Regions from separate parts of the Rhodococcus sp. NBC_00294 genome, predicted to be linked through region 1. Evidence: predicted binding sites of a transcription regulator. Region 1 holds the regulator's gene; each other region holds the start of a gene.
What was found. The regulator LexA, encoded in region 1, represses DNA repair genes until DNA is damaged. The targets are predictions, from matches to a motif close to CGAACANNTGTTCG.
Positions count from the first base shown of each region.

Region 2: OHB23_RS17250 (error-prone DNA polymerase) is a predicted target of LexA. The motif match lies at 5,394-5,407, and genes of this name have one in related genera.
Region 3: cofD (2-phospho-L-lactate transferase) is a predicted target of LexA. The motif match lies at 4,385-4,398, and genes of this name have one in related genera.

Region 1 is NZ_CP108043.1:2,928,605-2,938,575, forward strand. Features, by position in the region: gene OHB23_RS13740 (1-phosphofructokinase family hexose kinase) at 1-649, opposite strand, end outside; gene OHB23_RS13745 (DeoR/GlpR family DNA-binding transcription regulator) at 646-1,413, opposite strand; gene OHB23_RS13750 (phosphoenolpyruvate--protein phosphotransferase) at 1,595-3,289, shown strand; gene OHB23_RS13755 (uracil-xanthine permease family protein) at 3,501-4,721, shown strand; gene OHB23_RS13760 (hypothetical protein) at 4,745-5,179, shown strand; gene OHB23_RS13765 (IMPACT family protein) at 5,189-5,812, shown strand; gene OHB23_RS13770 (acyl-CoA dehydrogenase family protein) at 5,971-7,113, shown strand; gene lexA (transcriptional repressor LexA) at 7,175-7,957, opposite strand; gene OHB23_RS13780 (hypothetical protein) at 8,221-8,637, shown strand; gene nrdR (transcriptional regulator NrdR) at 8,750-9,247, shown strand; gene hrpA (ATP-dependent RNA helicase HrpA) at 9,249-9,971, opposite strand, start outside.
Region 2 is NZ_CP108043.1:3,709,045-3,719,015, forward strand. Features, by position in the region: gene OHB23_RS17230 (ABC transporter permease) at 1-214, shown strand, start outside; gene OHB23_RS17235 (DUF3017 domain-containing protein) at 211-477, opposite strand; gene OHB23_RS17240 (bifunctional methylenetetrahydrofolate dehydrogenase/methenyltetrahydrofolate cyclohydrolase) at 570-1,442, opposite strand; gene OHB23_RS17245 (tRNA (cytidine(34)-2'-O)-methyltransferase) at 1,497-1,961, shown strand; gene OHB23_RS17250 (error-prone DNA polymerase) at 2,065-5,376, opposite strand; gene OHB23_RS17255 (hypothetical protein) at 5,575-6,099, shown strand; gene OHB23_RS17260 (1-phosphofructokinase family hexose kinase) at 6,157-7,098, shown strand; gene surE (5'/3'-nucleotidase SurE) at 7,128-7,934, shown strand; gene OHB23_RS17270 (DUF6297 family protein) at 7,945-9,243, opposite strand; gene OHB23_RS17275 (ABC transporter ATP-binding protein) at 9,240-9,863, opposite strand; gene OHB23_RS17280 (DUF6412 domain-containing protein) at 9,928-9,971, opposite strand, start outside.
Region 3 is NZ_CP108043.1:3,553,089-3,563,059, reverse strand. Features, by position in the region: gene OHB23_RS16620 (glycosyltransferase family 2 protein) at 1-120, shown strand, start outside; gene OHB23_RS16615 (sugar phosphate nucleotidyltransferase) at 147-1,223, shown strand; gene OHB23_RS16610 (NUDIX hydrolase) at 1,278-1,835, opposite strand; gene OHB23_RS16605 (coenzyme F420-0:L-glutamate ligase) at 1,846-3,204, opposite strand; gene cofD (2-phospho-L-lactate transferase) at 3,201-4,157, opposite strand; gene OHB23_RS16595 (WhiB family transcriptional regulator) at 4,761-4,991, shown strand; gene OHB23_RS16590 (metallopeptidase family protein) at 5,042-5,464, opposite strand; gene OHB23_RS16585 (DUF3499 domain-containing protein) at 5,632-6,039, shown strand; gene OHB23_RS16580 (phosphomannomutase/phosphoglucomutase) at 6,176-7,546, shown strand; gene OHB23_RS16575 (hypothetical protein) at 7,603-8,757, shown strand; gene manA (mannose-6-phosphate isomerase, class I) at 8,807-9,971, shown strand, end outside.

The sequences.
Region 1 (9,971 bases):
CCTCGACCGTGGGATACGGGTCACCCTGTGCGGCACTGGCTTCGAGAGCCGCGCCGTCGTGTCCGGTGAGGTGTGCGAGTTCTTCCGCGTTCGGCTTGATCAGGTCCGGTGCCGTGGCGGGGAAGCCCGCGGCGAGCGCCGAGAGGGGATCGTCGGAGGTGTCCACGGCAACCTTGGCCGACACCTCGTGCAGCGCGGTGACGAGGCGGCCGTACCAGGTGGCGTCGATTCCGGGCGGGATCGATCCGGACAGGACGACCCAGTCGGCGCGCTGCGCGAGTTCCAGGACGGACGCCATCAGGGCGTCGACCGTCTCGGGCGCGAGTCCGGCCCCGGGCTCGTTGATCTTGGTCGTCGTGCCGTCGGACTCGCTGATGGTCAGGTTCGTGCGCGCGACACCCGACGTGGGTACGGCGTGGTACCGGACTCCGAGGGTGCCGAGCGCGCTGAGCAGCGGATCGGAACCGCTGCACGGGAGCACCGCTGTGGCGGTCCGTCCGGCGGAGGTGACGACGCGTGCGACGTTGACCCCCTTGCCGCCGGGCTCCGTCGTGGTCAGTGCGCTGCGATGCACCGATCCGCGCACCAACGGCACGTCGAGGGAGACCGTGCGATCCATGCTGGGGTTGGCCGTCAGGGTGAGGATCATGCGACCACCACCTCCAATCCGTGTTGCTGCAGACGGGTGCAGTCGGTGTCGGTGATGCCGTCGTCGGTGACGAGGACGTCCACACAGTCGAGTGCGGCGAAGGACATGAAGAACTGCAGGCCGATCTTGGCCGAGTCCGCGACGACGATCACGCGGTCCGCCGCGCTCACCATCGCGCGCTTGACGGCGGCCTCGTCGGTGTCGGGAGTCGAGAGACCGTGGCCGACGCTGATCGCGTTGGTGCCCATGAACGTCACGTCGACACGCACGGTCCCGAGCACTCGCAGGGTGTCCTCGCCGACGGTCGCCTGCGTGACACCGCGGACGCGGCCACCGAGCAGGTGGAGATCGAGGGACGGAACCGCGGCGAGACGCGTCGCGATGGGAAGCGAGTTGGTCACCACCGTCAGATCCGACTCGACGGGGATCAGCGCGGCGAGGCGACCGGTGGTGGTGCCGGCATCGAGCGCGATGGATCCGCCGGGTGCAGGCAGGTAGGCAAGGGCGGCAGCGGCGATGCGGTCCTTCTCCTTCGCGCGGGTGTGTTCGCGCTCGGCCATCCCTGGCTCCACCGCGGTGACCGACGTGGCGGGCACTGCGCCACCGTGGACTCGGCGCACGACGCCCATACGGTCGAGCGAGGCCAGGTCACGGCGCACGGTCTCGGTGGTGACACCGAACGTGTCGGCCAGGTCGGCGACGGAGACGCGACCGCGCTGTCCGATGAGGCCGGCGATGGCGTTCTGCCGCTCTTCCGCGTACATCGTGTTCACCGCCCCTCCGTCCGATCCGTTGTTTCACTGTTGGTTTATGTTGTTTTACGCCCGTCTCTGTTGACATGTCAAGGGGTTCGAGTAATCTGAGTCACAAGAGCCATCGCGGGAGACGCGATGCACAGCGGGTAGGCGAGATGCCCCCGCACCACCGCGCAGCAGGAGGAAGCAGATGACGGGATCGCTCACCGCGAACGAGGCACAGCCGACGGCCCACGCGGTGCAGGGCACGCCGGTGGTGCCCGGCGTCGGCTACGGCCCCGCGATCCGCCCGGCGCCGCGCCCCTCACGTCCCGACACGGCCGTCGAGATCGCCGAGGACGCGCGCGATGCAGAGAAGGAGCGCTTCCGCGCCGCGGCGGCCGAGGTCGGTCGACGTCTGCAGGCCCGTGCCGCACTGGCAACCGGCTCCGCGTCCGAGGTGCTCGCCGCCAACGCCGCGATGGCCGAGGACCGCGGGTGGATCGGCGCCGGCGTCAAGGCCATCGGCAAGGGTTCCGACGCCGCGTACGCCGCCGTCACCGCGACGGACCAGTTCGTCGCCATGTTCGCCAAGCTCGGCGGACGCATGGCCGAGCGCATCACCGACCTCATGGACATCTGCGACCGCGTGATCGCCGAGCTGTCCGATCTCCCGGAGCCCGGCGTGCCCACCCCGTCGGAGCCCTCGGTTCTCCTGGCGGAGGACCTCGCACCCGCCGACACCGCGGGACTCGACGCCACGCTGGTCGTCGGCCTCGCGACCTCGCTCGGTGGACCCACCAGCCACACCGCGATCATCGCCCGTCAGCTCGGCATCCCGTGCATCGTCGCGGCGACGGGCCTCGACGACGTCCCCGCCGGGACGCTCGTCATGGTGGACGGCACCACCGGCCGCATCGAGATCGAGCCCGATCCGTCCACGGCACGCTCCGCGGTCGAGGAATCGGCCACCCACCTCGCCGAGGTGGCCGACTGGAGCGGGCCGGGCCGGACGTCCGACGGTCACCGTGTCGACATCCTCGCGAACGTGCAGGACGGCGCCGGCGCTCGCGCAGCCCGGTCCACCGCGGCCGACGGCGTCGGACTCTTCCGCACCGAACTCAGCTTCCTCGACCGCGACGTCGAGCCCACCGTCGACGAGCAGGCCTCGATCTACGCCGAGGTGCTCACCGCGTTCGAGGGCACCAAGGTGGTCGTCCGCACGCTCGACGCCGGCTCGGACAAGCCGCTGCGCTTCGCGAACCACGCCGACGAGGCCAACCCGGCCCTCGGAGTGCGCGGCATCCGTATCGCCGAGGGCAATCGCGGCATCCTGCACCGCCAGCTCGACGCCATCGCGGCCGCGGCGGCCTCGACCGAGTCGTCTCCGTGGGTGATGGCCCCGATGATCGCCACGTCCGCCGAGGCACAGGCCTTCGCCGCCGACGTGCGGGAACGCGGGCTCACCCCCGGCGTCATGATCGAGGTGCCCGCCGCGGCGCTGCTCGCGGACCGGATCCTCGATCACGTCGACTTCCTGTCCATCGGAACCAACGACCTCGCGCAGTACACGATGGCGGCCGACCGCATGTCCGCCGACCTGGCCGCACTGACCGATCCGTGGCAGCCCGCAGTCCTGACGCTCGTCGCCCACGCGGCGAAGGCCGGCGCAGCGGTGAACAAGCCTGTCGGAGTCTGCGGAGAGGCCGCCGCGGACCCGTTGTTGGCCTGTGTCCTCGTCGGCTTCGGCGTCACGTCCCTCTCGGCCGCGTCGGCCGCCGTGGCCGGTGTCGGCGCGAAGCTCGGCACCGTGACCCTCGAGCAGTGCAAGGCCGCGGCCGAGGCCGTGCTGTCCACCTCCAGCCCGGCCGAAGCACGCGAGGTTGCCGCCGGCCTGCTCGGGTGATGCGCTCCCGCCCTCCGACCGCCCTCCGGCCTTCCCGGTGACCTGCCGACCGGCCTCCGGCCTTCCCTGTGACCTGCCGACCGGCCTCCGGCCTTCCCGGTGACCTGCCGACCGGCCTCCGGCCTTCCCGCATGACATCATTTCCGCCGTGACGACAACTCGATCCAGGCAGTTTTTCCCTCGCTGGTCCGTCCACGGTGACGGTCGCACCGTGGCGCCCGACGCGGTCGTCGCTCCCGACGAACGGCTCTCGTGGCCACGCACGATCGGGATCGGGATGCAGCATGTCGTCGCGATGTTCGGTGCCACTCTGCTGGTGCCGACCATCACAGGGTTCCCGGTCACGACGACGCTGTTCTTCTCCGGTCTGGGTACCGCGATCTTCCTGTTGGCCACGCGCGGCCGGATCCCGAGCTACCTGGGCTCGTCCTTCGCATTCATCGCACCCTTGGCGGCGACGGCGGGCGACGGTCCCGCTGCGCAGCTCGGCGCGGTGCTCGTGGTGGGCGTGGTGTTGTTCCTGGTCGGCCTGCTCGTCCGGTTGGCGGGGAGCCGCGTCCTCGACGCCGTCATGCCGCCGCTCGTGACCGGCGCGATCGTGGCGCTCATCGGCCTGAACCTCGCGTCCACCGCCGCGACCTCGTACGAAGCTCAGCCGCTCGTCGCGACCGTGACTCTCGTGGCGGTCCTGCTGGTCACCGTCGCGGTGCCGGGGCTGATCGGCCGCCTCGGCATCCTCGTCGGCGTCGTCGTGGGGTGGGTGTTCGCTGCCGTCACCGGTGCTCTCGATCCCGCACGCGTCGACGCACTCGGTAGCGCGTCGTGGATCGGACTGCCCGAGTTCACGGGCCCTTCGTTCCAGCTGTCCGTCGTGCTCGTCGCACTGCCCGTCGTCGTGGTGCTCGTCGCCGAGAACGTCGGTCACGTGAAGGCGGTCGCGGCGATGACGGGTCGGTCCCTCGACGACGTCGCCGGTGACGCCCTCATGGCGGACGGCGCGGCGACCGTCCTCGCCGGTGCCGGTGGTGGTTCGGGCACCACGACCTACGCGGAGAACATCGGCGTCATGGCCGCCACCCGCGTGTACTCCACCGCTGCCTACTGGGTCGCCGCCGCCACGGCGCTGGTGCTCTCGTTCTCCCCGAAGTTCGGCGCTCTGATCTTCACGGTCCCGAGCGGTGTGATCGGCGGCGCGACGCTCGTGCTCTACGGTCTCATCGGCCTTCTCGGCGTGCGGATCTGGCAGGAAGCGGGGATCGACTTCACCAAGCCGCTCAACCTGATGGTCGCGGCGGCCGCCCTCGTCGCCGGTGTCGGTGACTTGACGCTGACCATCGGATCCGTCGAACTAGGCGGCATCGTGTGGGGCTCGGTCGGCATCCTGGTCGCGTACCCGGTGCTGCGCGCGCTGTCGGAGCGGCGACGAGACTGAGCGGTCTGTGCCACGCTGAAGCGGTGAGCCACCCACACCTCGACCCGATGCGACCCGTGCGCCTCGCGCCGGACGAGTGGCCGTCGACGCCGGCGTGGAAGGTTCCGCTGATCGGCGTCGTCTGGGTTGCAATCGTCGTGGCGACCTTCGCGCTGCCGAACTCTGTTGCTCGTGCGGCCGTTGCGGCTGTTGCCCTGATCGTTGCTGTGGTTCTCGCCGTTGCGTCGACGATGCGGACCGTGCGCGAGAGCGGCGACCAGCGCATCTCCTGGTTGCGCGGCCCCGCGGTGCGTCGCCGTGACGTCGACCTGCTGCGGAGTGCCAGTGGTTCGGCGGTGGTCGTCGTCGGCTTCGCTCTGAACGGCGTGCCGGGTCAGTACTGGTGGGTGACTCTGGCAATCGTCGCCTGGGTTCTGCCGCCACTCGTCCTGCAGGCTCGGCACAATCGCCGCGTCTAGGCTGGCTCCGTGCCGCATGCCCTCGTCGCGACCCGACACATCGATGCGGAAACGGTGATCGAGCGGAGCCGGTTCCTCGCCCGCGTGGTCACCGTCCACACCGAGTCCGAGGCGCTCGACGTGGTCGCTGCGGTGTCGGCAGAGTTTCCCGATGCGGGCCACCACTGTTGGGCTTTCGTCGTCGGCGCAGATCAGGAGCACCGCCGTCAGCGCGCATCGGACGACGGCGAACCTGGCGGTACGGCAGGTGTTCCGATGCTCGGCGTGCTGACCGGCCGCGACCTGGTCGATGTGGTGGCCGTCGTCAGTCGGTGGTTCGGGGGCGTCAAGCTCGGTGCCGGTGGACTGGTGCGCGCCTACTCGGGCGCGGTGAGTGCGGCGCTCGACCGCGCGGAGGTCGGCGAGCTCGCGCGAGTCGACGTCCTCGAGATGGACTTGTCCCATGCTGATGCCGGTCGGGTGGAGGGCGTCCTGCGAGTGCACGGATTCGCCGTCGACGACGTCGCCTACGGATCCGACGTGCGGCTCCGGGTGATCGGTGACGGCGACCGGCTCGACGGTGTCCTCGCGTCCGCGACCGGCGGCGGTGTGGTGGCCGAGCGCGTCGGGCACCGGTGGGTGCTCGGGCTCTGAGGCGGCTGGGTGCGTTGAGCCGCGGATACCGCGGCTCAACACACCGGATCCGCCCAGCGACGCCGAGGTCACCGAACGTGCTCGCACTGGTCATCGACCCCGCTCGTACCTGGTTCTAGGCTCGAGACAGATCCGCCGTACGCACGACGAGGAGAATCATGAAGCGCACGTTGTTCGAGCCCGAGCACGACCTGTTCCGCAGCTCGTACAAGAAGTTTCTCGAGCAGCACGTCGCGCCGCATCACGCGGAGTGGGAGACGCAGAACATCGTCGACAGAGGTGTCTGGGTCGAGGCCGGCAAGCAGGGCTTCCTGGGCATGGCAGTGCCGGAGGAGTTCGGCGGCGGCGGAGTCAAGGACTTCCGCTACAACGCCATCGTCACCGAGGAGACCACGGCCGGTGGGTACAGCGGCATCGGGTTCACGCTGCACAACGACGTCGTCGCTCCGTACCTCATCGAGCTGACGAACGACGAGCAGAAGCAGCGCTGGCTGCCCGGCTTCTGCTCCGGTGAGCTGATCACCGCGATCGCGATGACCGAGCCGGGCACGGGCAGTGACCTGCAGGGCATCAAGACCAAGGCCGTCCGTGACGGTGACGACTGGGTGCTCAACGGCTCCAAGACGTTCATCACCAACGGCATCAACGCCGATATCGTCATCGTGGTGGCGTGCACCGATCCGGAGAAGGGCGCGCAGGGCTTCAGCCTGTTCGTCGTCGAGCGCGACATGCCGGGCTTCGAGCGCGGCCGCAACCTCGACAAGATCGGTATGAAGGCGCAGGACACCGCGGAGCTCAGCTTCACCGACGTCCGCATCCCTGCCGCCAACATGCTCGGTCAGGAGGGTATGGGCTTCATCTACCTGATGCAGAACCTGCCGCAGGAGCGCCTGTCGATCGCCGTCGTCGCGGCTGCCGCGATGGAGTCCGCGCTCGCGATGACGATCCAGTACTGCAAGGACCGCAAGGCGTTCGGCAAGCCGATCGGCAAGTTCCAGAACACGCGATTCGTGCTGGCGGAGTGCGCGACCGAGACGACTGCCGTCCGCATCATGGTGGACAAGTACATCGAGCAGCTCAACGCGAACGAGCTGTCGGTCCAGGAAGCCGCCATGGCGAAGTGGTGGACCACCGAGAACCAGGTCAAGCTCATCGACCGGTGCCTGCAGCTGCACGGTGGCTACGGCTACATGAAGGAGTACCCGATCGCCAAGGCGTACATGGACTCCCGCGTGCAGACCATCTACGGCGGCACGACGGAGATCATGAAGGAGATCATCGGTCGCGGTCTGGACCTGTAGGAACCTCGAACACGACGACGCCGGCGCTGGAAATCCAGCGCCGGCGTTCGTGTGTCCGGAATCAGAGCTTGCGCATCACGGTGACGACCTTGCCCAGCACCACGGCGTCGTTCCCGGGAATGGGCTCGAACAGGTCGTTGTGGGGGAGCAGCCAGACGTCCCCACCAGTCCGCTTGAACGTCTTGACGGTGGCCTCTCCGTCGATCATTGCGGCGACGATGTCCCCGTTGTCGGCCACGTTCTGCTGACGCACGACCACCCAGTCACCGTCGCAGATGGCGGCGTCGATCATCGACTCACCGACGACGCGGAGAAGGAACAGCGAGCCGGACCCGACGAGCTCGCGCGGAAGCGGGAACACGTCCTCGACGGCCTGCTCCGCGAGAATCGGACCACCCGCGGCGATACGTCCCAGGACGGGGACGAAGGTCGGTGCGGGCAGGCGATCGTCGTCCGACGACGGTGTGTCCGCGCTGTCGAGGTGATTCGTGGTGTCCGCGGCGACGAGATCGTCCTGCGCGACGGCAGAGACCTCTTCGGGGCGCCCGTTCTCGCCCGGCAGACGCACGTCGACGGCGCGGGGACGGTTGGGGTCGCGGCGCAGGAACCCCTTGCGTTCGAGGGTGCGCAGTTGATGCGCGACCGACGAGGTGGACGTCAATCCGACGGCGTCACCGATCTCCCGGATGCTCGGCGGATAGCCGCGCTCGACGACCGACGCACGGATCACCTCGAGCACTCGCCGCTGACGTTCGGTGAGACCGGACTCGGTGTCGGCGGTCGTGGCCGAGCCGGTCGCTGACGCGCGCCCGCCGACCGTGCCGGATGAGCTGTCGTCCTTCATCGAGATACCTCCATCGGTAGCAGTGGACGTGGGGCAGGTGGTGCTGGTGTCACGTCCGTTGTGCGTGTGTCGAACCTAAACCGAAACGGGACTCGGATCAAACACCTGTTCGAAGCGTGTCGCGTGTTCGATGCACTTTGTCGGACCGGACTGCTATACATCGAACATGCGTTCATTCGAACGCGTGGGCGAATGTGTTGTTCGAACACCTCGGTGCATCGGCGACGCGGACGGCCACCGGCTATCCACGAGGAGTGGTTGCAATGACTCGAAGTGACCTGCTGACTGTCGGCACCGCACGTTCCATCGACATGCATGCACCCGTCCGCACGCGCTGGACCTGCGACGACGATTCCTACTGGGGTATGGCCGACCGCGCGGCCGGGTCCACGACGACCGACGTGCGCGAGCGCACCACGGTCCGCCGCAGCCCCGCTCCGCGCGACTCCCGCCGCCCCGACGGCGGCACTGTCGACTACCGTCGCCGCTCGAACGGTGTCTCGCAGGTCGAACACCGCACTCGTCGGGGACACGGATTCGCGACGCCCATCGCTGTGGCGCTGATCACAGCAGTGTCCGTTCTGGGGCTGGTGGGGTTGGCGAACATGCGCTCCGCCGACGTCCCGGCACAGCCGTCCATCTCGGAGCAGGTGGAGATGGGCGTCGTCTCCGGACGCTGACACCGGCCGGACACGCCCCCGGGGCCGCGGAAGGCCCTCCCGGTACGCTGGACACACCGAGAGCCGCCGTGGCGCTCGGGAAATGCCCGAGCCATCGAGGGGTCTCTGTCCGATGCACTGCCCGTTCTGCCGTCACCCCGACTCGCGCGTCGTCGATTCGCGCGAAGCGGAGGAGGGCCAGGCGATCCGGCGGCGTCGTTCCTGCCCCGAGTGCGGTCGACGCTTCACCACGGTGGAGACAGCAGTGCTCTCCGTCGTGAAACGCAGTGGCGTGAGTGAGCCGTTCAGTCGCGAGAAGGTGGTCAAGGGAGTCCGTCGGGCCTGCCAGGGCCGCCAGGTCGACAACGACGCGCTCGTCCTCCTCGCCCAGCAGGTCGAGGACACGGTGCGGGCTTCCGGGTCGGCCGAGATCCCCAGCAACGAGGTAGGGCTCGCCATCCTCGGGCCACTGCGCGATCTCGACGAGGTGGCCTACCTCCGATTCGCCTCCGTCTACCGCTCGTTCAGCAGTGCGGACGACTTCGAGCGCGAGATCGAGGACCTTCGTCGCCACCGTGCCGAGCACGATGCCGCCCCCGCCCAGGACGCGGAGCCCGCCGCTCAGCGGTGAGTCAGCGCCGCACCGCACGTCGGACGTCGTCGATGGCCTTGCGCACCCGCTTCTCGCTCACCGGGTACAGCGTTCCCAGGGTCTGAGCGAACAGGTTGACCCTCAGCTCCTCGATCATCCAGGCGATCTCCCGCACGGCATCGCTGCGGCCCACCGAGTCCGGTACCGACCCGAGCAGGGCGTCGTAGTCCGCATAGACGCGGTCCAGCACGTCCATCCCCGCCGCGTCGCGGCGAGCGCTGGACGGGAATGCGCGAAGTCGGCGCTCGGCCGCCTCGAGGTAGCGCGGAAGGTGTGGCAGGTGAGCTTCGCCGGTCTCGAAGACGTATCCGGGGAAGATCAGCCCGTCCAGCTGCTGGCGCACGTCGTCCGCGGCATCTCCCGTCGCGTCGTCGAGTGCGAGGCGGACCCTCGTCGCGGCACCGAGAGATGGTTCCGCCACCCGGAGCACCGCGGCCGTCCGGCCGGCGAGCTCGCCCCGGACCGCCTTCTCCAGCACCGCATACGCCTCGGGCGTGGACACCGGGCCGCCGTGCTTCATCATGAGCTCGTCGGCCGCGAGGGTGCGGCAGTCCTCGACGAACGCCTCGATGCTTCCGTGCGGATTCTGCCCCAGCGCGAGCCGCTGAGCCGGGGAGCGTCCGGTGAGCAGGTTCTTCGTCGACAATGGGATGGCGTCGAGCAGGAGGCGTCGGGTGCCCTCGCGCATCGCTGCTCGCTGCTC
Region 2 (9,971 bases), 780 kb from region 1:
GCTCCGCGCTGTCGCACAGTGGAATCCGATCACCTCGGTGGCCCGGTCGACGCGCGAGTCGTTCGGCAATCCCACCGCACCGTCCGTCGCAATCCGCGAACCGATCAACTGGGCGTCGACACACCCGATGCTGTACTCGGTGATCGTCTCGCTGCTGATCCTCGCGATCTTCGTCCCGTTGACATTGCGGGTGACCCGCTCACGCGAGGGCTAGTCCGTCCCGAGCGGATCGATCGAGACGGCGAGCCACACCACCGCGCTGCCCACAGCAGCCAGCGAGAAGGTGTCGAAGGCGCGCGACCGCACGGCCAGGATCCCGACACGCTCACTTCCGAGGCACAACCGGCACGCGGCGGCGATCAGGGTCGCGACACCGAACACGAACGCACCGCGGCGCCACCGGTCGGCGAGCACCAGGACCACGGCGACGACGATCACCAGCACGACGGCGACCACCGGGATGCTGCGCCGGAGCATGTCCCGCGCAGGCCTCCGCCGCGTCGGCTTTCTCACGAACGGCCGGCCTCCGGCCTTCCCGCCCGTCACCGACCGGCCTCCGGCCTTCCCGCTCATGACGAGACCGACTCCGATGCGGCCAGCATGCGCTCCGCGCGCTCGACGACGTTGCTCAGCAGGAACGCGCGCGTGAGGGGTCCGACGCCGCCGGGATTCGGGGACAGGAAGCCGGCGACCTCGTCGACACCGTCGGCCACGTCGCCCTTCAGCCCGTCGTCGGTGCGTGAGACGCCGACGTCGATGACCGCGGCACCGGGCTTGACCATGTCCGGGGTGATCAGTCCGACGACGCCGGCACCGGCGACGACGATGTCCGCGCGCCGCACCTCGGTGGCCAGGTCACGGGTACCGGTGTGGCACAGCGTCACGGTGGCGTTCTCGGAGCGGCGCGTGAGGATGAGCCCGAGAGGCCGACCGACGGTCACGCCGCGTCCGACGACGACCACATGGGCACCGGCGATGGGGACGTCGTAGCGACGCAGCAGGTGCACGATGCCGCGGGGAGTGCACGGGAGGGTGGAGTCCTCGCCCAGGACCAGTCGGCCGAGGTTGACGGGATGCAGGCCGTCGGCGTCCTTCTCGGGGTTCACGCGTTCGAGAGCGCGGTTCTCGTCCAGGTGCTTCGGCAGCGGGAGCTGCACGATGTAGCCGGTGCAGGCCGGGTCGGCGTTCAGCCCGTCGATGACGGCGTCGAGCTCGTCGCTGGACACGTCCGCCGGGAGGTCGCGCCGGATGGAGGCGATGCCCACCTTCGCGCAGTCGTTGTGCTTGCCGCGCACGTAGGCAGCGGAGCCCGGATCGTCACCGACCAGCACCGTCCCCAAGCCGGGGGTGATCCCACGCTCGCGCAGTGCGGTGACCCGCGCGGTGAGGTCGACGAAGATCTCGTCGCGGGTGAGTTTGCCGTCCAGTCGCGTTGCGGTCACACCGCACAGTTTCCCACGCTCGGGCAGGCGGGTGGGACGTGGCAGTCTGATCAGGTGTTCCGTCTGATGTTCCACGAACCGCGTATCCCGCAGAACACGGGAAACGCCATCCGCCTCGTCGCCGGTACGGGGTGTGAGCTGCACCTGATCGAACCGCTCGGCTTCGACCTGTCCGAGCCCAAGCTGCGGCGCGCCGGCCTCGACTACCACGACCTGGCGTCGGTCACGGTGCACCCGAACCTCGAGGCGGCGTGGGACACCCTCGCGCCCGAGCGGGTCTTCGCCTTCACCGCCCATGCCACCACGTCCTACGCGTCGGTGTCCTACCGGCCCGGCGACGTGCTGCTGTTCGGGCCGGAACCCACCGGTCTGGCACCGGAGGTTCTCGCCGACCCCCATGTCACCGATCGCCTGCGCATTCCGATGCTCGCCGGGCGACGTTCTATGAATATCACCAACGCCGCATCCGTCGTCGTCTACGAGGCCTGGCGTCAGTGCGACTTCGAGGGCAGCGTCTGACCTCCCGGCGGTCGAATGGCGTTTTCGCTCCCGTCGAGGGCGTGCGGAGCGGGATCCCGCCGGATCGGCGCGCGAGAGGAGCAGAACGCCCCTCATCGGTGGATCAGCGGAAGTCTCGGGAGCGCAGCAGCACTCGCAGGTCCAGCGTCTCGAGCTTGTCGGCCACCAGCGTCACCACCCCCTCGGCGTTCTGCACGATGCCGCGGATGAACAGGGCCTGCGACAACTGCGCCGCGGAGCGGTACTTCTGCCACAGTCCCACCGAGCACACCACGTTGATCATCCCGGTCTCGTCCTCGAGGTTGATGAACGTGACTCCCGCGGCGGTGGCGGGACGCTGACGGTGGGTGACCGCCCCGGCCACGAGCACCCGGTCACCGTCTGCGACGGCCATCAAACCGTCGGCAGGGACGACGTCCATCTCGTCGAGCCGCTCGCGCAGGAACTGGGTGGGGTAGCTGTCGGGCGAGACACCGGTGGCCCAGATGTCCGCGGCGGCCAACTCCCACGCGCTCATGCCCGGCAGCGACGGAGCCCGGGTGGACGCACCGAGTGCCGGGAGTCGGTCGGGCCGTTCGGCTGCGGCGGCGCCGGCCGCCCACAGCGCTTCCCGACGCGTGACGCCGAAGCAGGCCAACGCACCGGCGGTGGCCAGTGACTCCGCTTGCGTGACGGTCAGTTCCACACGTCCGGTGAGATCGAGCAGAGACGTGAACTGCCCGCCGGACTCCCGCGCTGCCACGATCTTCTCGGCCAACGCCGTCCCGATGGACCGCACGTCGGACAATCCCAGGCGCACCTCGAGGCCGTTGTTCTCCACGGTGGCGTGGGCGAGACTGGCACGGACGTCCGGCCCGTGCACCAGGACACCGTGCCGTCGAGCGTCGGCCACCAATGATTGCGGCGAGTAGAAGCCCATCGGCTGAGCGCGGAGCAGCCCCGCACAGAACGCGGCCGGGTGGTGCAGTTTGAACCACGACGAGTAGAAGACCAGCGACGCGAAACTCTGCGAATGACTCTCGGGGAAGCCGAAATTGGCGAAGGCGTAGAGCTTGTCGAAGATGCGGTCGGCCTTCGCGCCGGTGATACCGTGTAGGTCGCGCATCCCGTCGTAGAAGCGTTGCCGCATGCGGTCCATCTTCTCCGGACTGCGCTTGGACCCCATGGCTCGACGCAGTTGGTCCGCCTCGGTGGCCGAGAACCCGGCGACGTCGACGGCCATCTGCATCAGCTGCTCCTGGAACAGCGGTACGCCGAGAGTGCGTTCGAGTGCCCGCTCGAGCGACGGGTGATCGAAGGTGACGGGCTCGAGTCCGTTGCGGCGCCGGACGTACGGGTGCACCGAATGTCCCTGGATGGGTCCGGGTCTGATGAGGGCCACCTCGACGACGAGGTCGTAGAACTCCCGCGGCTTGAGGCGAGGAAGCGTCGCCATCTGGGCCCGCGACTCCACCTGGAACACCCCGACCGAATCCGCGCGCTGCAGCATCTCGTACACCGCGGCCTCGCCGAGGTCGAGTTCGGCGAGATCGACGTGCAGTCCCTTGTGCTCCTTCACCAGGTCGATCATGTAGTGCAGCGCCGAGAGCATGCCGAGCCCGAGCATGTCGAACTTCACCAGACCCACTGCGGCACAGTCGTCCTTGTCCCACTGCAGCACGGTGCGGTTCTCCATGCGCGCCCACTCGACGGGGCACACGTCGGCGATCGGCCGATCGCAGATCACCATGCCGCCGGAGTGGATGCCGAGATGCCGTGGGAAGTTCTCGATCTGCGCGGCGAGTTCGAGCACCGGGAGCGGGATGGTGGTCTCGCGGGCCTCGGCGGACAGGTCTCGCCCCGGCACCCCCGACCAGCGGGTGATCTGCTTGCTCCACGCGTCCTGCTGACCCTGCGATGCCCCCAGCGCCTTCGCCATGTCGCGTACCGACGACTTCCCGCGGTAGGTGATGACGTTGGCCACCTGTGCCGCGTAGTCGCGGCCGTACTTGGCGTAGACGTGCTGGATGGCCTCTTCCCGACGGTCGGACTCGATGTCCACGTCGATGTCCGGCGGGCCGTCGCGCTCGACGGAGAGGAACCGCTCGAACAGCAGACCGTTGCGCACCGGGTCGACGTTGGTGATGCCGATCGCGTAGCAGACAGCGGAGTTGGCCGCGGATCCTCGCCCCTGGCACAGGATGTCGGCCCTCTTGCAGAAGTCGACGATGTCGTGGACCACCAGGAAGTAGCCGGGGAAGTCGAGTTCGGTGATGACGGCGAGTTCGCGGTCGATCTGGGCGTAGGCCGCAGGTTCGTCCTCGCGTCGACCGTAGCGTCGCTCGGCACCGCGCATCGTCAACTCGTGGAGCCACGTGATCTCGGTGTGGCCCTCCGGCACGTCGAACGGCGGCAGCTGCGGCGCGATGAGGTGCAGGTCGAACGCGCACTCCTCCCCCAGCGCCGCGGCGTGGGACACGGCGGTGGGATAGGCGGAGAACATCGCCGCCATCTCGGCCCCGGAGCGCAGATGGGTTCCGCCGAGCGGCGGGAGCCACCCGGACGCGTCGTCGAGACTGCGCCGCGCACGGACCGCGGCCATGGCCATCGCGAGCCGGCGCCGACTCGGCCGCGCGAAGTGTGCCGACGTCGTCGCGATGACGGGCAGCGAGAGACGCGCGGCGATGTCCGCCAGGGCGTCGTTGCGATCGTCGTCCTCGGCGACGCCCTGCCGCGTCAGCTCCACCGTCACACGGTCCGTGCCGAACCGATCCACCAGGTCGCGCAGCGCCTGCTCGGCAGCCGCGGGACCACCCTCGCTCAGCGCGCGACGCACGCTGCCCTTGCGGCACCCGGTCAGGATCTGCCAGTGCCCCCCAGCCGCCTCGGCCAGCGCATCGATGTCGTAGCGCGGACGCCCCTTCTCGCCCCCGGCGAGATGCGCGGCGGCGATCTGGCGGGACAGGCGCCGGTACCCCTCCTGTCCGCGTGCGAGCACCAGCAGATGCGTTCCGTCCGGATCGGTCGCGCCGGTGCGTGATTCGGTCGGCATACCCGGGTCACCGAGCGACAACTCGGACCCGAAGACGGTCTTCATGCCGAGCTCGCGCGCCGCTTCGGCGAAGCGCACGACGCCGTACATGCCGTCGTGATCGGTCAGCGCGATGGCGTCCAGACCCAGCCGCACGGCCTCCTCGACCATTTCCTCCGGCTGGGAGGCTCCGTCGAGAAAGCTGAAGGACGAGTGGGCGTGCAGTTCCGCGTAGGGAACGGTGTCACGCGGCCGCACCACCGCACCCTCGTAGGGATCACGCTTGCGCGACCACGCCGGACTGTCACCGCCGTCGCCCATCGCGAGCGGATCGATGACGCGGGGCTTTCCCGAGAGCAGACGCTCCATCTCGGTCCACGTGGGCGGCCCGTCGTTCCAGCCCATGACGCACCCCCACTCTCCGAACGTATGTTCCCATTGGACCACCACCTCCACTCCGACGGCAAGTCGACGGAAACCGTGGTCTCGCCCGGAACCACACCCCCACGGGGACACCCGGTACGAAAGGTGCCGAATGGTCCGCTTCCGTTGCACACTTCCTCTGGAAGCGACCATCGACGACGAAGAGGACATGCCGTGCGAATGCTCACCCGAACCCTTCTCGGCACTGCAGCAGCGATTCCCCTGGCCCTCGCCACTCCCGGTCTCGCTGCCGCGGCGGAACCCACCGACGTCACCTACTCGTTCGCTGTCGACGGCACGTCCGTCACCAACACCATCACCTCTGCTGCCGACGGCACCCTCAGCTGTGCCACGTCGTTGGCACCCGCACCGGACGGCGTTCTGCCGCCGCTGGAAGACATTCTCGGACCCGGGCAGACCCTCTACGACGGCGGTGACATCGAGCCCGGCACGTCGACCCAGACGGTGTCCGACGTTCCTCCCGGCTCGTACGTCGTGCTGGCGACCTGCGCACTCCAGGACGGCGACGCGACCGAGGCGATGTGGGTGTCCGACTACCCCGGTTTCGCTGAGTACATGGCCACGGTGTTGCCCTGGACCGTGTACACGGTCCAGCAGGCGTCGACGGTGATCACGGTGCCCGAGGCAGCACCGGAACAGGCTTTCCCGTCGCTCGACGACCTCGCGGACGCCTTCGGCAGCTGACCTGTCGACCGTTCGACGTCGAGTTTGGGGAACGGACGAATCGGGCACATCACGGCGATGTCGACTGCCGAACACGCGCCCACCGCCACCGTCTTCGCGCCGTCCCCGCTGCTCACCATCACCCTGGACGCAGCGCCGAACGGCGACACCGAACTCCACGTGCACGCCGGCGGCCAGGGCCACTGGATCGCCCGCATGGCCACCAACCTCGGCATGGACGTGACGCTGACCGGCGCGTTCGGCGGCGAGAGCGGCGGCGTGCTGCGCGATCTGATCCACCGCGAGGGCATCACCGTGCGTGCCGTGGACATCGGTGACGAATCCGGGTCCTACATCCACGACCGGCGCGACGGCGACCGCACCGAGGTGGCGACGATCGATCCCCCGCACCTGGCCCGGCACGCGCTCGACGATCTCTACGGGATCACCCTCGAGTCCGGAGCCTCGTCCGACATCGTGCTGCTGGGGGGCCCGCACACCGAGTCGGTGGTACCCGCAGACTTCTATCGACGGCTCACGACAGATCTGCGATCGCTGTCGAAGCCCGTCGTCGCAGATCTGTCCGGACCGACCGCGACGGCGGCTCTGCAGGGCGGTCTCACCGTGCTCAAGATGAGCCACGAGGACCTCATCGAGGACGGGCGCGCGGAGTCGGAGGACCCGGACGCCCTCATCGAGGCGATGCGCTCCCTGCACGACGAGGGTGCCGACATCGTGGTTCTCTCCCGCGCAGCGGACCCGGCGCTCGCCCTCGTCGACGGCACGGTGCTCGAGGTGGTCACTCCCGACCTGGAGCAGACGGACCACCACGGTGCGGGCGACTCCATGAGCGCCGGCATCGCCACCGGACTCGCCCGCGGCATGTCCATCGAGGAGGCACTCGCCCTCGGCGGCGCCGCCGGCACCGCCAACGTGACCCGCCGCGGACTGGGTACAGGACAGCTGGGGCTCGTCGAGACCATCATGTCGACGGTCGAGGTACGCCCCTTCTCGTCCTGACCGGCTGCACCCACTCGCAGGAGGCACACGTGCGCGTGCTCATCACGAACGACGACGGAATCGACAGCCACGGGATCGCCGTGCTCGCTCGGGTCGCCCTCGAGGCCGGTCACGACGTCGTGGTGGCGGCGCCGCACGAGGAGCGCAGCGGTGCGAGTGCGTCGCTGTCTGCGCTGCAGAACCGCGACCAGCTCATACTCTCCCGCGCGTCGATCGCCGATCTCGATGTCGACGCGTTCGCCGTGCAGGCCTCGCCCGCCATGATCGCGTTCGTCGCGACGCGAGGAGCCTTCGGTCCACGGCCGGACATCCTGCTGTCCGGCATCAATCACGGTCCGAACACCGGCTCCGCCGTCCTGCACTCCGGCACCGTGGGGGCGGCCCTCACCGCGTCCACCCACGGGGTTCCGGCGATGGCCCTGTCCCTCGCCGGCCTCGACACGGCGTCTCTCGCCGCGCCTGGCGACATCCACGACCGGATCGACCGTGAGGTCGCCTCGGGCGCTCCGAGCTGGGACACCGCCCACCTCGTGGCCCGGCGCGCACTCGACTGGTTTGTCGACCACGGTGCGGCGGACTGGGTCCTCAACGTCAACATCCCTCCGGTCGCACCATCGGAACTCCGCGGCATCCGCCAGGCCGACCTCGCGGCCTTCGGCGCCGTCCAGGCGGAGATCGGCGACACCGACGACGAGTTCGTCACCGTCCGCTTCGACGCCATCCACGCGCGGGACGACGACGACAGCGACGCCGGCCTCGTCGCCCGCGGATGGGCGACGACCACCGCACTGCGACCTCCGTCGAGGGTGGACGTCGACCTGGCAGGGTTGGAGTGATCGCGTCCTGTCACAGCAGGAGCAGCACGGCACCGACGAGGAGCAGGCCCGGGCCACGCAGGACCTGCCGGATCACGTCGACCGGCACCGTGCCGAACATGGTCACCACGGCGAGGCCGTCGTAGACACGCGGCGGCGCGGTGCGGGAGCGAACAACGGCGACCAGCGACGTCGACCCGACCACGATGCCCGCCCACCACGACACCGCCGCCGCTACCGTGACTGCGACGGTGAGCGCCACCAGCGACGGCACCACGAGGAACGCACCGGCCATCGTACGGTCCGGCAGCGCGAGTGAGAACCGTAACGATCTATCCGCCAACATATCTCGGAACCCGATGCTGGCCGCCGACGTCGCCACGTAGCCCACGAGAAGGCCCACGACGCCCGCCCAGTACGGCATCGACACCGCGGAGGCGGCGAGCACGACACCGAGTCCGGTCACCAGGACCGCCGGCAGCATCGTGTTCCGGCGATGCCGCATCAGGTCGGACCGTACCAGGGCGCGGACCGGGCCGACGGATCTTCCGGCACGACCCCGCGGGCGCACCGCCCCTCGGCGTCGGTGGGCCCTGGTCTCCAGCGCGGACACGAGGAACCCGACGTCGAGGAAGGACAGTCCCGCGGACCCGGCAGCCAGCAGATCGGCCCCCGACGTCAGGGACGTCCGACGAATTCGCCCGAGGCGGGAGTCGGCCGCCCACCATCCGATGACGGCCGCGACGGCGAGCACAGTCGCGCACGCGACAGCTGGAGGAGGCGGTGCGAGCGTCGCGACGCCCGCCGACACGACTGTTCCGAGCTCGATCATCGGCAGCGCGGACGACCACCTGCGGGACTGCTGCCCCAACACCGCCAGGACGACCACCAGCGCACCGGTCGCCGCCCCGACGACGGCCAACGGCCACCAGGACGTCGCACCCGCGATCAGTGCCAGCAGACGAGCGACCAGCACTCCGAGTGCGACGAGCGCGCCGGTCCAGGCGAGCACCCGGCCGCGCAGAAGAGTGTGTCGATCGAGCGGCGCCGACACGAGCCAATGCGTCGTGGCCGCGTCGGTTCCGATCGGTCCGACGACGCGCAGGACATGGAGTGCGGCCGCCGCGAGGACAATTCCGACACTCGTCGATGCCGACGCCGACAGCACCGGGTCCAATGTGAATCCCGTCCCGCGGCCGGACAGCACCCATAGCGCGACGGCCACCGTCGACAAGGCGCCGCCACCCCAGATCGACACCTGCTCGACCGCACTCTCGGTGCCGCGGCGGCGTCGGCGGAGCTCTCGGTGCAGATCGGCAGCGGAGGTCATCGCCATGTGTCGGCGTCGACGACGACGTCGGCCACGGCGTCGACGATTGCCCTGTCGTGCGAGACGAACAGCACCGCCACTCCGGCCTCCTTCTCGGCCGCCAGTGTGCGGGCGAGCCACGCGCGCCCGTCCGAGTCGAGATGCTGCTCCGGTTCGTCGAGGACGAGGACGCGACGAGGTCGCACGAAGGCGGAGGCCAGGACGAGCCGCCTACGCTGACCACTGGACAGCGTGACCGGGAGCTGATCGGCCGCGGCGGACAGGGCGAGCCCGTCGAGGATCGCCGTCTCGACGGCCTCCGCGTCGTCGACCGCATGGGCCGTGGCGATCAGTGTCAGATGTTCGCGCACCGACAGGTGAGGGAACATGCCCCCGTCGTCGAGGACGGCCGCGATCGCCGTACGGGTGGCGGGATCGGTCTCGTCGAGGTCGGTGCCGTCGAGGAGCACGCGCCCCTCGTCGACGTCGTCTGCGCCGACGGCACAGCGGAGGAGCGTCGATTTTCCGGAGCCGTTGGCACCGACCACGGCGCAGGCCGAGCCGGGACGAGCAGTGAGGTCGACGTGCCGGAAGACGGTGAACTCTCCGTGGGCACGGGTGATGCCGGACAGGTGCAACATGAGGTCTCTCTCCCACGATCCGAGATGTGAACGGTGTCGTCGGTGCGGAGACGCACGGCGCCGATCAGCTCGGCTGCGCCCCCGCGAGAGCTCCGGGTGCTCGGGGCA
Region 3 (9,971 bases), 620 kb from region 1:
AGATGGCAAGCTCCTCTCCGGTGGACGTTGCGCGCCGGACTGGCGTTGCGGTCCAGGGTGGTCGTGACTGCTGCACTGCGGCAACGCGACGACACGGTCGGGTCAGGTTCGAGCTCGTGAGAAGTTTCTGAGAAAGGCGATACGCGATGACTGCTCCGGCGACCGATGCCGTAGTTCTGGTCGGAGGAAAGGGCACGCGACTGCGTCCGCTCACGCTCTCCGCCCCCAAGCCGATGCTGCCCACGGCAGGTCTGCCGTTCCTCACCCATCTCCTGGCGCGCATCAAGGACGCCGGGATCGACCACGTGGTGCTCGGCACGTCCTTCAAGTCGGAGGTGTTCGAGCAGCACTTCGGTGACGGCAGCGCACTCGGCCTCGAGCTCGAGTACGTGTTCGAGGAGGAGCCGATGGGCACCGGCGGCGGCATCCGCAACGTCCTGCCCCGGCTCCGCGCCGACAACGTCATGGTCTTCAACGGTGACGTGCTGGGCGGTACCGATCTGCGCGGCGTGCTCGACACCCACCGCACCACCGAGGCGGACGTCACCCTGCACCTCGTCCGCGTCGGTGACCCGCGTGCGTTCGGCTGCGTGCCCACCGACGAGTCCGGCCGCGTCACCGCGTTTCTCGAGAAGACCCAGGATCCGCCGACGGACCAGATCAACGCCGGCTGCTACGTGTTCAAGCGGGAGATCATCGAGAAGATCCCGTCCGATCGTCCGGTGTCCGTCGAGCGTGAGGTGTTCCCCGCACTGCTGGCCGAGGACAAGCGAGTCTTCGGACACGTCGACGCCGCCTACTGGCGCGACATGGGTACGCCGGAGGACTTCGTGAAGGGCTCCGCCGACCTCGTGCGCGGAATCGCACCGTCGCCTGCGCTGACGGGGACGCGGGGCGAGTCGCTGGTCCATCCCGGCGCGGGCGTCGCTCCCGGTGCGCTGCTGATCGGCGGCACGGTCGTCGGACGCGGCGCCGAGGTGGGAGCGGGCGCCCGTCTCGACGGTGCCGTCCTCTTCGACGGTGCTGTGGTCGAGGCCGGCGCGGTGGTCGAACGATCGATCCTCGGATTCGGTGCGCGCATCGGACCGCGGGCACTCGTGCGCGACGCCGTCATCGGCGACGGAGCCAACATCGGCGCGCGGTGCGAGCTGCTCCGCGGCGCCCGGGTGTGGCCCGGAGTGACGCTGCCCGACGGTGGAGTGCGCTTCTCGACCGACGTCTGAGGATCCAGGGCGTCCGAGAATCCAGGGCTTCCGAGAATCCAGGGCGCCCGAGGCTCAGCGAGCCGCCGCGCGGGAGATCATGTCCTGCAACGCGTCTCGTTCGGCGCCCGCCTCCCCGTCGGGGAGGTCGTCGACGGGCCACCACCGCAGGTCGTTCGACTCCGCGCTGCGGACGATGTGTGCACCGTCCGCAGCGCGTACGACGAAGCGCAGGTCGAGATGGCGCGTCGGCTCGCCGAGCGAACACGTGATCGGGTGCGTGTGAATGGAGAGCAGCTCCGGCTCGAGAACCAGGTCGTCGATGCCGCTCTCCTCACGCGCCTCGCGGAGTGCCGCGTCCCGGACGGTCTCGTCGTCGACCTCGCAGTGTCCGCCCAGTTGGAGCCATCGTCCGACCCGCGGGTGCAGCGTCAGGAGTACGTGGCACCCACTCCGATCGAGCACCAGCGCCGACGCGGTGACGTGACCGGCCACGTTCTCGCGGAGACAGCCACGCGGCGCACTGTCGAGGAACGCCAGCATCGTGTGGCGCATCGAGTCGTCGTGCGGCTCGGTGGTCGACCAGGAACGGAGCAGTTCTCTCGCGGATTCGTGGAGGCTCTCGGCGCTCACGGACGGTTCCTCACAGTTCTCGGAACGCGGAGCCGGGCGGCGTCGGCGCGCGGGGCGACGGGGGAGCGAGCGGGTGCCCGACGGCGACGGCCCCGACGGGATGCCAGTCGGCGGGTAGATCGAGCGTCTCGCGCACGGTGTCGGCGGCGAAGATGGTCGACCCGACCCAGCAACTGCCGAGGCCGCGCGCCGCGAGGGACACCAGGAACGCCTGTACCGACGCGCCCGCCGCCACCGTGAACATGACGGTCTCCGCGGACTGCCGTTCCGCGTCCGGATAGTCGTGCGCCTCGTCGAGCACCGCGAACGCCAGAATCAGTTCCGGCGCGGTGCGCAGCAGATCACCGCGTGCCAGACGGGCCTCGATCGAGTCCGCGGTCCGTCCGTCTCGTTCGAGATCGGCGCGCCACCGCGTTGCCATCGCATCGAGCAGTGCGGTGCGCACCGCCGGCGTCCGGACGGCGACATAGCGCACCGGGTGAGAGTGATGGGGAGCCGGCGCGGTGACGGCGTCCGCCACGGCGGCCTCGACGACGGCGGGATCGACCGGGGCCGAGTCGAACTCGCGTACCGAGCGACGGGCGGGTACCGCGCCGAGTGCACCTCGTCGCAGCGCCTCCTGCGTTCCCAACCAGAAGAGGTCGTCCTCGCCCGGACGCACCAGATCGCGGGCGGAGGAGCCGTCGTCGGCGTAGTGCAGACCCCGGACCACGGCGACGGGAACCGAGCCGAGCTTGCCCTTCACCAGATCCCCAGCGGACGCCAGCTCGTCCGCGAGCGCGACCTCGGTGACCATCAGTTCGTTGCCCTGCGCGTCGCGACCACCGGCGTACGCGTGCAGGACGGGCAACCCGGCCGATCCGATCGCGTTGTCCGTCTGGCCGTTCCGCCACGCGCGGCCCATCGTGTCGGTGACGACGACGGCGACGGCCACGCCCAGCGAACGGCGTACACCGTCGCGCAATGCCCGGGCGGACGCGTCGGGATCCTCGGGGAGCAGGGCCAACTCGTCCGTCGACACGTTGGATCCGTCGATGCCGGACGCGGCCTGCACGATGCCGAGGCGGTTCTCGGTGATGAGCGTGCGACCGCGCTGGGCGAGGACGCGCACGGCCTCCTGCTCGACGAGGATGCGGCGCAGTGCGTCCCGCGCCTCCGGGTCGGTCGGCGCGGGCACCAGGCGTCCCTCGACCTTGGAGACGATCTTGCTCGTGACCACCAGGACATCGCCGTCGGCGAGCCACGGTGCTGCCGTGGCGACTGCTGCCACCAGGTCGTCGCCCGGCCGGAACTCGGGGAGTCCCGCGACGGGAATCACCTCGATCGAACCGCCCGGTGCATGATCGCCGGGACCGTCGGATCGGGTCACAGGACGCCCGCTGCCTCGAGCGCGGCGCGCGCCATCCGTGCGGTCACCGCGGGCTCGGTCATGAGCAGAGGTACCGCGCGCACGTCCACGCCGGGAACGTCGGCGGTGTCGGTCTCGTGGATCAGCCAGGCGTCGAGGATGCCCGCCGCCGAGCGGGCGCCGTAGTGGCGGCCGATGGCCTCGGCCGTCGTCTCCACACCGATGACGGACAGGCACTCGTCGGCCATGCCGCGCAACGGCTTGCCGTCGATGACGGGGGAGAGCCCGACGACCTTCGCGGGTGTGGTGCGCAGTGCGGAGCGGATGCCGGGCACCGCCAGGACGGCGCCGATGCTGACCACCGGGTTGGACGGTGCGAGCAGTACCGCGTCCGCGGTCTCGATCGCCTCGACGACGCCGTCCGCCGGGGTCGCCTTGTCCGCTCCGACGTACGCGAAACTGTGAGTCGTCACAGCAGCGCGGTAGCGCACCCACCACTCCTGGAAATGAACGGCCTTGTCGGTGCCGTCGTCGGGATCGGTGATCACCACGTGGGTCTCGCTGCGGTCGTCCGTGACGGGCAGCAGGCGGACACCCGGAGACCACCTGTCGCACAGGGCCTCCACGACTGCGGACAGCGGGTACCCGGTGCGGAGCATGCGCGTCCGGATCAGATGCGTCGCGATGTCGCGGTCCCCGAGCCCGAACCAGTCCGGGTGGGCTCCGTACGCCGCGAGTTCCTCCTTGACGCTCCACGTCTCGTCGCGTCGACCCCAGCCGCGCTCGGTGTCGATGCCGTCGCCGAGCGTGTACATGCAGGTGTCGAGGTCGGGTGTGATGCGCAGGCCGTGCATCCAGACGTCGTCACCGACGTTCACCACGGCCGTGACGTCGCCGTCCGGCCCCAGCAGTTCTCGAACCCCCTGGAGGAACCGCGCGCCACCGACGCCGCCCACCACCACAGTCACCTTCATGACCCTCGACCCTAGGCGGTCGCCGTCGGCGCGATCGGGCCGGTGGGCGCGAACCACGGCGTGTCCGACGCGAAACACCGGGGAAGTCTCGCCTTCCGGGAAAACCGGAGATCGGATGGTATTGCAAATCGAGCGGTCCGCTTGACCGCGACACACCGCGGCGTGTCTAATCACAGTCATGTCATTAACGGTTCGAACAGCGGAATCGCTTGTAGCGAACCACCGTTCGAACACGTGTTCCCATGAGTCGACACGAGTTCGCGCGCTGCGTTCCGCAGCGTCACGTCCCATGGTGACACGAGGCTTCGCTCTTCGATCCGGCTTCGCGGTCGATCATCGACACAAGTGACCGACAACAACTGCGCTCGAACAGGTGAGGAGGCGGACGTGATGCCGGAACAACACCACGACCTCGGTCGACAGGAGTCCCCCGTCGGGGAACTCGACGACGTACTGCACGTGGATGCCGTGACGGAGGACGCCCCGGCGGACCCCGTGGACGGGATCGACCCGGAGGACGTCTCGGTCGACGACGTCGACCCGCCGCTCACGAGCCTCGGAATGCCTGCGCCCGCACTGCATCTGAGTCTGGTGCCGGGCGACATGGATCCGCTCGAGGATCAGTGGCAGGAGCGCGCTCTGTGCGCTCAGACCGATCCCGAGGCGTTCTTCCCGGAGAAGGGCGGCTCGACGCGCGAGGCCAAGCGCATCTGCCTCGGGTGCGAGGTGAAGGACGACTGCCTCGAGTACGCCTTGGCGCACGACGAGCGGTTCGGCATCTGGGGTGGGCTGTCCGAGCGCGAACGTCGCCGCCTCAAGCGCGGCATCATCTGACGCGTCGCGTCACCGCAGCCGCCGAACGACGCGCTGCAGGCGCCGGGGTGTCAGTCGTCCTCGGTGTCGGGGTCGACCACCTCGGGCGTGACCCCCAGGTAGGTCGCCACCTGCTCCACCAACACGTCGTGCACCAGGTCCGTCAGCTCCAGCGAGTCGTGTGCTCTCCGCTCGAGGGGCCGACGGAACAGCACGATCCGAGCCCGCGTCGTCGCTCCGCGCGTGTCCACTCCCGCCGGAACGAGTCTCGACAGCGGCACCGGGCCCTCGGCCACGACCTCGGGTGGCCAGTTCACCGATTCAGGGTCCACCGCACGGATCTTCGGCACGTCGTCGACGGCGATGTCCAGTTTCGTCAGCCGGTCGTGCCACTTGCGGTCGATCTCGGCGAACGCGTCCAGCACCGCCGCATCGAACTTCTCGGCGCGAGACCTGCGTGCGGGCACCGTGTCGGGGAACAGGGTGCCGCGCATTCCGCGACCCCGCCGCGCCGCGGACCGGGAGCTGGACGCCCGATGTTCCCGTCCGGGACGGCCGCCGGCGCGGCCGCGGGGTTGAGAGGATCCGGTGAACGACACGCGCCCATGCTACGACCGTGTCCTGCGAGGCACGCCGGAGGACACGCGCTAGGGTTCGACCTGTGAGAGCTGTGCGGGGATGCTGCCGACCGGGATGCAAGAGACCGGCCGTCGCGACGTTGACGTACGTGTACTCCGACTCGACCGCCGTCGTCGGACCTCTCGCCACCGTGGACGAGCCCCATTCCTGGGATCTGTGCGAGGTGCACGGTTCGTCGATCACCGCCCCCAAGGGGTGGGAGATGGTGCGCTACGAGGGTGGGTTCTCCACGTCCAGCCCCGACGACGACGATCTGACCGCACTCGCCGAGGCCGTCCGCGAGGCCGGTGCGCGTGAGCGTCCCGCTCCGTCCCTCGGTCGACGTGGTTCGTCGTTCGACACGCGCACCTCCGCCGACGTACCGGCCGCCGCGCCGACACGCACGGGTCGACGCGGACATCTGCGCGTTCTTCCCGACCCCACCAGCTGAACGACTGTTCCTGCGCGCGGCGTCGGGCTGCAGGACTGCTCGCGCGTCGCCCCCGGGCACTAGGCTCCCAGCATGGTCTCGCCGACTCGTCGTCGTGCGTGATCCGTCCGGTTCGTCCCAGATGCAGGAGTGTGCAGTGGCCCGACCAGCTGACCTGGTTCACAGCGTCATCAAGGCGTACGACGTGCGCGGTGTCGTCGGAGAGCAGATCGACGAGGACTTCGTCGCCGACGTGGGGGCCGCCTTCGCGAGACTCGTACGCGGCGAGGGCGTCTCGCAGCGCGTCGTGGTCGGGCACGACATGCGCGACTCGTCTCCCGCACTGTCGGCCGCCTTCGCGCGAGGGGTGACCTCACAGGGTCTCGACGTCGTTCTCATCGGCCTCGCGTCGACCGACCAGCTCTACTTCGCCTCCGGTCGGCTCGACTGCCCCGGTGCGATGTTCACGGCCAGCCACAACCCGGCGAAGTACAACGGGATCAAGCTGTGCCGGGCCGGCGCGAAGCCCGTCGGCCAGGACTCGGGACTCGCCACCATCTCTGCCGAGATCATCGACGGCGTCCCGACGTTCGACGGTGCGCCGGGCACGATCAGCGAGCAGGACGTGCTCGCGGACTACGCCACGTTCGTGCGCGACCTCGTGGACATCAGCGACATCCGTCCGCTGTCGGTCGCGGTGGACGCCGGCAACGGCATGGGCGGGCACACGGTGCCCGCGGTCCTGGACCCGACGTCGGTGACCGTGCACCCCCTGTACTTCGAACTCGACGGCACGTTCCCCAACCACGAGGCGAACCCGCTGGAGCCGGCGAACCTCGTCGATCTGCAGAAGTTCGTCACCGAGACGGGCGCGGACATCGGCCTCGCGTTCGACGGCGACGCGGACCGCTGCTTCGTGGTGGACGAGCGCGGCGAGCCCGTCTCACCGTCCGCGATCACCGCGCTGGTGGCCGAGCGGGAGCTGGGCAAGCACCCCTCCTCGACCATCATCCACAACCTCATCACCTCACGGTCGGTGCCCGAGTTGGTGGAGCTGCTCGGCGGTACCGCCGTGCGCACCCGGGTCGGCCACTCGTTCATCAAGGCACTGATGGCCGAGACCGGCGCGGTGTTCGGCGGCGAGCACTCGGCGCACTACTACTTCCGCGACTTCTGGGGCGCCGATTCGGGCATGCTCGCAGCGCTGCACGTGCTCGCCGCGCTCGGGACACAGGACGAGCCGTTGTCCGCCCTGATGCGCAAGTACGAGGTGTACGCGGCATCGGGCGAGATCAACTCGACGGTGGCCGACGCTCGTGAGCGCACCGCCGCGGTGGTCGCGGCGTTCGCCGATCGCACCGTCTCCACCGACGAACTGGACGGTGTGACGGTCGATCTCGGTGACAGCGCGTGGTTCAACCTCCGCGCCTCCAACACCGAGCCCCTGCTCCGACTCAATGTCGAGGCACGCACCCCCGAGGACGTGGACCGCCTGACGACGGAGATCCTGAGCATCGTCCGCGCGTGACGGTTGCGGACTGACATAGTGGGGGATACGGAACGAGAGAGGCGGGTGAGGTGCCCATGACTGCTCCTTCGGCGTACGTCGATCTCGACGACGCGAGCGCGATACTGGCTGCGGACTCGTTGGGCGCACTGCACTCCGCCGCGCTGGCCGGCGCACAGATCCGCGCCACCGCGTCCGCCGTCCGCGAGGGCCTGCTGGCGCCGCTGGACGGTCTGCGTCCCCGCAGTGTCGTGCTCGTCGCCGCGTCCGGTCCCGCCCGGAGGGCGTCGGCGCTGGTCGCCGCGGTCCTCGCTCCGACCGCCGGCGTGCCGGTCGTCTCGCTCCCCGCGACCCCGCCGTGGGTCGGACCCCTGGACGTCGTGGTCGTGGCCGGCGACGACGCCGGCGATCCGGCCATCGCGGAGTCCGTCGCCGCCGGGGTACGTCGGCGCGCCGAGGTCGTGGTGGCCGTACCGGACGAGGGTCCTGTCGCGGACGCCGGTGCCGGCCGGGTGGTGTCCTTCCCGCCGCGAGTCCGTGTCCTCGATCGCAACTCCTACGCCCGGCACGTCGCGGTGATGGCCGCGGTACTCGCTGCGGTGGACCCGGCGTCGTCGGTCGGTGACCTCGACGCGGTGGCCGACGCGGTGGACGCGGAGGCCATGCGGCACCACGCGTCCGTCGAGGTGTTCCAGAATCCCGCGAAAGGTCTGGCGTCCCGGATGGCGGGTCGTCGGGTCCTCATGACCGGTGACGGCGTGGTGGCGACCGAGGTGGCCCGGCACGGAGCCGCGTCCCTTCTGCGGGCCGCGGGCGTCGTGGCGGCGGCCACCGAACTCTCCGATGCCGTCGGTGTGATCCACGACCTCGGCGCGATCGGTGGGGACTCCGCCGAGAGCGGCAGTGTCGACTACGACCCGCTGTTCCACGACGACCAACTCGACGGTCCGCCCCCGGCCGATCCCGTTCGGGTGTTCACCGTGTCGACCGACCCCGACGACAGTCTGGTCCGCCGGCGGGTGGCCGTCCTGGGTGAGGTCGACGTGGTGCGCGCCGACGACGACGGTGGTCCCCGCACGGATCTGGAGGCGCCCGCGCCCGCCGCGGTGCCCGGTCCCACGACGCCGGTCGGGGCGTCGCTGCGCAGGGCGCTCGTCCTGGCGGTGCGGATCGAGGCCGCGGCGGCCTATCTCCAACTCTCGAATTCTCAGGCCTCGGGAGGCAGGGAGTGACCCCAGCCGTGTCCGGGTTCGCAGCGATGACGACGGCAGGTGGTGGTCGGTGAATCTCCTCGACGGAACAGCACGGTCCTACGCGTGGGGTTCGCGCACGGCTCTCGCCGAACTGCGCGGCGTGCCCGCACCCACCCGGCATCCCGAGGCGGAGTTGTGGTTCGGTGCTCATCCGGGCGACCCGGCGCATCTCGTCACGCCGCGCGGTCGGGTCTCGCTGCTCGAGGCCATCGACTCCGATCCGACCGGACTGCTCGGAACCGGTGTGGTGGAGCGGCACGGTCCGCGCCTGCCGTTCCTCGTGAAGTTCCTGGCGGCCGAGGAGCCGCTGTCGCTGCAGGCTCACCCCTCCTCGGACCAGGCGCGCGAGGGTTTCCGACGGGAGAACGCCGCGGGCGTGCCCCTCGACGCCTCCGTCCGGAACTACAAGGACGCCAGCCACAAGCCCGAGCTCGTGGTCGCCCTGACGGAGTTCGACGCGCTCGCCGGGTTCCGCAGTCCCGCCGAGACGGTGGAGCTGTTCGGTCGGCTCGATGCGGACGAGCTGCGTCCCTACACCGAGATGCTTGCCGCGCAACCGGATTCGAGCGGCCTGCGCACCCTCTTCACCTCGTGGATCACTCTGCCGCAGCGGGCGTTGGACTCCGTGCTGCCGGCCGTTCTGGACGCGTGCGTCCGCGCTCTCGAACGTGCCGAGAAGACCGGGGACCGCACCTTCGTGCCGGAACTGCGCACCGCACTGGAATTGGGGGAGTACTACCCCGGCGATGCGGGCGTGCTCGCGGCGTTGCTGCTCAACCGGGTCACGCTGCAGCCGGGCGAAGCTCTGTACCTGGACGCCGGAAACCTCCACGCGTACCTGCGCGGAACCGCGGTGGAGATCATGGCCAACTCGGACAACGTGTTGCGTGGGGGACTCACACCCAAGCACGTCGACGTCCCGGAACTGTTGCGGGTGCTCGACTTCGAGCCGCTCGACTCACCGGTCCTCGTCGCCGACACCAGCCGTCCGCACGTGGTGCGCTATCCCACGCCGGCACCGGAGTTCGCACTCGTCGGTGTCGAATTGTCCGCGGCGTCCGGCGACGGTGAGCCGTGGACGCTCGCGCACGACGGTGACGCCGCGCCGCGCATCGTCCTGTGTGTCGACGGTCGGGTACAGGTCTCCTCGGGTGAGTCCACCCTGGTCGTGGAGCGGGGAAGTGCCGTCTGGA